DNA from 2 places in the Streptomyces sp. NPDC050743 genome. Region 1 is predicted to be linked to the other one. Evidence: riboswitches for the same ligand, from Rfam matches in the RefSeq annotation. Region 1 holds a riboswitch; the other holds the start of a gene.
The links. Region 1 has a riboswitch for cyclic di-AMP ahead of ACIBJF_RS35985 (peptidoglycan DD-metalloendopeptidase family protein). Riboswitches for the same ligand answer to the same signal wherever they lie in the genome.
Positions count from the first base shown of each region.

Region 2: another riboswitch for cyclic di-AMP. It lies ahead of ACIBJF_RS33365 (transglycosylase family protein); the one in region 1 lies ahead of ACIBJF_RS35985 (peptidoglycan DD-metalloendopeptidase family protein).

Region 1 is NZ_JBITGJ010000056.1:53,811-57,011, forward strand. Features, by position in the region: gene ACIBJF_RS35980 (alpha-galactosidase) at 1-1,035, shown strand, start outside; cyclic di-AMP (ydaO/yuaA leader) riboswitch at 1,305-1,488, shown strand; gene ACIBJF_RS35985 (peptidoglycan DD-metalloendopeptidase family protein) at 1,492-2,394, shown strand; gene ACIBJF_RS35990 (SGNH/GDSL hydrolase family protein) at 2,620-3,201, shown strand, end outside.
Region 2 is NZ_JBITGJ010000048.1:23,394-26,594, forward strand. Features, by position in the region: gene eno (phosphopyruvate hydratase) at 1-548, opposite strand, end outside; gene ACIBJF_RS33365 (transglycosylase family protein) at 884-1,582, opposite strand; cyclic di-AMP (ydaO/yuaA leader) riboswitch at 1,587-1,758, opposite strand; gene ACIBJF_RS33370 (transglycosylase family protein) at 1,941-2,996, opposite strand.

The DNA of each region.
Region 1 (3,201 bases):
CTCGGCGACTGGACCCCCAACCCCGACCGCTTCCCGCACGGGCTGAAGCCCCTCGCCGACCAGGTGCACGGCCTCGGCATGCAGTTCGGCATCTGGGTCGAGCCCGAGATGGTCAACCCGGACAGCGACCTGTACCGCGCCCACCCCGACTGGGTGCAGTACCAGCCGGGACGGAAGCGGACGGAACTGCGCAACCAGCTCGTCCTCAACCTCGCCCGCGAGGACGTCCAGGAGTACCTCTGGGAGCAGCTGGACACCCTGCTCTCCAGCGCGCCGATCGACTATGTGAAGTGGGACTTCAACCGCTGCTTCACCGACGCGGGCTGGCCCGGGGAGCCGTACCCGCAGCGCCTGTGGGTGGACCACGTCCGCGCCTTCTACGCCCTGCTGGACCGGCTGCGCGCGGCCCACCCGCGGGTCGCCTTCGAGTCCTGCTCGGGCGGCGGCGGCCGGATCGACCTCGGTGTCATGAGCCGCACCGACCAGGTGTGGACCTCCGACAACACCGACCCGCTCGACCGGCTCGCCATCCAGCACGGCTTCAGCCAGATCCACCCCGCCCGGGTCATGGCCGCCTGGGTCACCGACAGCCCGAACACCCAGCTCAACGGCCGGGTCAGCTCCCTGCGCTTCCGGTTCGTCAGCGCCATGGCGGGCGTCCTCGGGGTCGGCGGCGACCTCACCGAGTGGACCGACCAGGAGCTGGCCGAGGCCCGGCGGTGGGTCGACCTCTACAAGGAGATCCGTCCGGTCGTCCAGCAGGGCGAGCAGTACCGGCTGCGCCCCCCGGCCGGCGGTCTGAGCGCCGTCCAGTACGTCCTGGGGGAGGAGACGGTGGTCCTCGCCTGGCTCCAGGCGCAGAGCTACGGCGAGCCGGTGCCGGCGCTGCGCCTGCGCGGGCTCGACCCCACGGCGTCGTACGAGTGCCGCGAAACGGGGGAAGTGCACCGCGGTGCCGTCCTGCTGCACCACGGGCTGCGTACCGGGCTCAAGGGCGACCTGGATGCGACGGTCCTCCGACTGCGCCGCATCTGAGCTTTCTGCCCGGATTGGCGCCTTCGTTCCAACTCGCTCAGGAATAAGGGTTCGTAGCCGGACCATGCGTGAGGAGCTTCATATCCGTGACCGTGAGTCGCGCGTCATGTCCACGTAATTCCCATGCTGAAAAGGGGAATTGAAAGACCCTGGGATGCGGGAATTCACGGAGGGTGACCGTGAATTCCCGCATTCGATCTCCGGGACGGTGAATGCCGGGAACCGCCGCTTGTTTCCGTGCGTCCCGCTCGCTTACGTTCCCCACCACTCCGGACGGAACGCCGAGTCCTGCCGAGTTCCACAGTTGACCCGCGTTCGGCAGGAGCGGGGGACCCACCAGGTACGACCGCCTGTCCGGTCTCCGCGACAGGGTCGGGGTGAAGCCGCCACGGCGGCCGGGCCGCTCCAGCCCGAACCCGACAGCTGACCTCGCAGGCGTCGGAGAGGAAATGCGCCATGCCCGCGAAGGGTAAGCACCGACGTCCCAAGACCCCGCGTCTCTCCCGGTCGATCGCCGTTGCCGGAACCGGTGGCGCCGCTCTGGCCCTCCCGCTCATCGGAACCACGGGAGCGCACGCCGCGACCACCACGCAGGGCATTTCCGCAAAGTCGGTGCGGGCCCTTCAGTCCCCGGCGAAGAAGACCGTCGCGCAGACGAATCCGCCCGTGCGCACCTACACGGTGCGATCCGGTGACTGCCTTTCGACGATCGCCGGCGCGCAGCATGTCGCCGGCGGCTGGCACCGCCTCTACGACGACAACCGCGAGGCCGTCGGCGACGACCCCTCGCTGATCCACCCGGGCCTGAAGCTCGCGCTCGGCACGCAAGCCGTACAGACCCGCACCGAGCCCGCCGCCCCGAGCCGGTCGTCGGCCAAGACCCGGTCCGCCGCGCCCCAGGCGGCCCCGGCGCCCGAGTCCACCGGAGCCGCCGCCACGACCACCGCCGCCGGCTTCACCCTCCCGGTGACCGGCGCGACCGTCGGCACCGGCTACCACGTGGCCGACGGCATGTGGTCCAGCGGCCACCACACCGGAGTCGACTTCGTCGTACCGACCGGCACCCCGGTCAAGTCCGTCGGCGCGGGCATGGTCGTCTCCGCCGGCTGGGGCGGCGCCTACGGCAACCAGGTCGTCATCAGGCTGAACGACGGCCACTACGCGCAGTACGGCCACCTGTCCCAGCTCTCCGTCACGGCCGGGCAGACCGTGACCACGGGCCGGCAGATCGGCCTGTCCGGCGCCACCGGCAACGTCACCGGCCCGCACCTGCACTTCGAGATCCGCACCACGCCGAACTACGGCTCGGACATCGACCCGGTCGCCTACCTCCGCGCGCACGGCGTCCCGGTCGTCTGACGCCCGAGCACCCGGACCACCTTCCCGACACGCCGCCGAAGGCCGGACCCACACCCCCCGGGTCCGGCCTTCGGCGTACCGTCCGGCCCTATTCCTGGATTGGCAAATTATTTAAGGGTGTCACATCTCACCGTTCGTCAACCCCTCCTTACGGTCGCGTAAGTCACATATGAAGGTGAATCATGGTCCGACGTGGCAGACGATTCGAAGAGTGACAACAGATCAGTGATCGGGTCGTACGTGGCGGTGGGGGACAGCTTCACCGAGGGCGTCGGCGACCCGGGGCCCGACGGGGCGTTCGTGGGCTGGGCCGACCGGTTCGCGGTATTGCTCGCCGACCGGCAGCCCGAGGGCGACTTCCAGTACACCAATCTCGCGGTCCGCGGGAAACTGCTCGACCAGATCGTGCAGGACCAGCTCCCCAAGGCTGTGGAACTGGCCCCGGACCTGGTCTCCTTCTGCGCGGGCGGCAACGACATCATCCGGCCCGGCACCGACCCGGACGAGGTGGCCGAGCGCTTCGAACGGGCCGTGGCCCGGCTGACCGAGGTGGCCGGCACGGTCATGGTGACGACCGGCTTCGACACCCGTGGCGTCCCCGTGCTCAAGCATCTGCGCGGCAAGATCGCCACGTACAACGGGCACGTCCGCGCCATCGCGGACCGGTACGGCTGCCCGGTGCTCGACCTGTGGTCCCTGAAGTCCGTGCAGGACCGCAGGGCGTGGGACAACGACCGTCTGCACCTCTCACCCGAGGGGCACACACGCGTGGCGCTGCGCGCGGGTCAGGCCCTCGGCCTGGAGGTA
Region 2 (3,201 bases), on a different contig from region 1:
CAGCGCAGGGCCTCGGAGAAGGACTCCGCGCCGATCGGGGCGATCATGAACTCCTGGATGTCCACGTTGGAGTCCGCGTGCGAGCCGCCGTTCAGGATGTTCATCATCGGCACCGGCAGCAGGTGCGCGTTGGGGCCGCCCAGGTAGCGGAAGAGGGGGAGGTCGGACGCCTCGGAGGCGGCGTGGGCGACGGCGAGGGAGACGCCGAGGATGGCGTTGGCGCCGAGGGAGCCCTTGTTGTCGGTGGCGTCCAGGTCGAACATGGCCTGGTCGATCAGGCGCTGCTCGGTGGCGTCGTAGCCGACCAGCTCCGGGCCGATCTGCTCGATGACGGCGAGGACGGCCTTCTCGACGCCCTTGCCCTGGTAGCGGTTCGGGTCGCCGTCGCGGAGCTCGATGGCCTCGAAGGCACCGGTGGAGGCGCCGGACGGGACGGCGGCACGACCCGTGCTGCCGTCGTCGAGGCCGACCTCGACCTCGACCGTGGGGTTGCCTCGGGAGTCCAGGATTTCCCGGGCTACGACGACGTCGATGGACGGCACGAGCATCTCCTTCTTGGATGTGACGCTGGAAGTGCGGGGCTGTCTGCCTTACGGCTGTGCCTTGCGACTAGAGCCTAACCGTCCCCGGGGCGTCGGCCACCGACCGACCGTCCCGTGGACAGGAGAGACACGCAGACGGTACCTATTGTTCACCCACGGAACAAAGGGGGCTGCCGGTGAGCCCCTGCTGAAGAGTGGGGAAACGAAAGACCCCGCCCCGGCGCGTACGGGGGAACACGCGCCGGGGCGGGGAGCCCGTGGGGACGGGGGTGGCCCTCACGAGGCCCTCAGCATGCGGGCCGGGGATGTGAGGGCACTGTGAGCCCGTACGGAGCCAGGTGTCACTTCAGGTGCAGCTGCTGGCCCGGGTAGATGAGGTCGGCGTCCTGGACGATGTCCTTGTTCAGCTTGAACAGCTTCTGCCAGCCGCCGGCCACGTGGTGCTTCTCGGCGATGGCGCTGAGGGTGTCGCCCTTGACGACCTTGTACTCGCCGTCGCCCTTCTCGACCTTCTTGCCGGTCGGGGTGGTGACGGTCTTGCTCGCCGACGGGGCCGTGCGCGTGGTGGAGCGGGTGGCGGCCTGGCCGGTGGAGCGGGTGGCGGTGCTCTTGGTGGTGCTCTTGGTGGTGGTGCTCTTGGCGGCCGCCGGGGCGGAGCCGCTGTACGGCGTGCTCGACAGGCCCGTGCCGCACACCGGCCAGGCGCCCTTGCCCTGGCCCGCGAGGACCTTCTCGGCGACGGCGATCTGCTGCGCCTTGGTGGCGAGGTCGGCACGCGCGGCGTAGGCGGTGCCGCCGTACGCGGCCCAGGTGGAGTTGGTGAACTGCAGGCCGCCGTAGAAGCCGTTGCCGGTGTTGATGGACCAGTTGCCGCCCGACTCGCACTGGGCGACCTTGTCCCACTCGGAGGCGGTGGCGGCGGAGGCGTTGCCGGCCACCATCAGCGGGGCGGCGACGGCGGCGCCGGCGACACCGGTGAGCGTGATGGCGCGAACGGCCTTGGACGGGCGACGGTGCGTGCCCTTGCCGGAGAACAGCATGGATCGATCCCCTCACCGACGCCTGCGAGGTGAGCTGTCGGGTTCGGGCCGGTTGAGTTGCCCGGCCGCGCACTCGTCATCCGAGGCGCGGCTTCACCCCAAGCCGGTCCAGCGTCAACCGCTGGGCCCGGCGCTTACCTTGGGTCCCCCGCTCCTGCCTACGGCGCTTGACGCGACGACTGTTCCCGGGCATCCGCTGGCAGGATTCGGCGTTGCGGCTGCCGGGGCTCGTGGTGACGAGCGGTCCTGACCGTAGACATGCGATCGTCGGATTTTCAAAGACGATCAGGGCTTCTGAGACTCATCCCACACTTTCACCAAACCGGACATCAGCCGCGAAGTGGGGCGTCAATTCCCGCTAGCCGTCGCCGTTTTCGCCATGGACTTCCAGGGTCTGACCGGCGGCGATGTGGTCCGGGTCGGCGCCGATGGCCTTCTTGTTGGCGGCGTAGAGCGCATGCCACCCGCCGTCGACGTCAAGGGAGTCGGCGATGGAGGCGAGGGAGTCGCCCTCGCGGACGGTGTAGGTGTCCGGTCCGCGGCCGGCGTGACGGCCGGAAGGTGTGGCGTTCTGACCGGTTGTCACGCTTTCGTCCGCGCTCTCGCCGCGGTGACGTCCGCCACTGCCGAGTGCGCCGGTGTCGACCAGGCTCCAGGAACCGGCACTCTGCTGGTAATTGTCCGGGTTGTCGGCGCTCGGGGTTGCTGTGGGAGAGCTGTCGCCTTCCTGTGAACCTCCGCCGTCGTGCGAGCCGGACTTGTCAGTCTTGTCGGACTTGGGCGCGCTGGTCCCGGTCGAGTCGCCGGTGCCGTCCGGGGTTTCGGTGGCGTGCTTGCCCGCACCCGGGGTCGGCCCGGTGCTCTCGTCGGAGGACGAGCCGGTGGAGTCCGAGCCGGAGTTGGAGCCGGAACCGGAGTCCGAGGAGGACGAATCCGACAGACCGGACGAGCCGGAGTGGCCGGCCGAGCCGGACGCGTCACCCGAAGCACCGCCGCCGCCGGAGCCGCCGACGCCGGGGTCGACGTCGACCGAACCGGAGTGGGAGGTCAGCCCGGCGGTCAGCGCGCACATGGCCCACGGCTTGGTGCCCTGGTCGGCGAGGATCTTCTCGGCGACGGCTATCTGCTGCGAGCGGCTGGCCTGGTCGGCGCTCTCGGCGTACTGCGTGCCGCCGTACTCGTCCCAGTCCTCCTGCGAGATCTGCAGACCGCCGTAGTAGCCGTTTCCGCTGTCCGCGCTCCAAGAGCCGCCGCTCTCGCACTCGGCGACCTTGTCCCACGTGGTGCCGTCGGCCGCGTTGGCGCTCGCGGCGCCGAGCAGCGGGATGGCGATGGCGGAGCCGGTCACCCCGGCCGCGACGAGGAGGGCCGGAGCCTGACGGGGGCGACGGTGACGACCGTTCCCGGAGAGCATGCGGAAGCCTTTCGTGCGACAGCAAAACCGGCGGGCGATGCAGTGCCTCTCGCCACGCTGATGGGTGAACGTATCGGCAGACGATCACTTGTCACAAGTTCATGCCGCGCAGATCACGTGAAGATCACAGTGTTGAATGTTTGTCATCTCCTGCTGTGCGGCGGCCGATCGTCCCCTCCTGCCCGCTTTGTCACCCGTCGGGAAC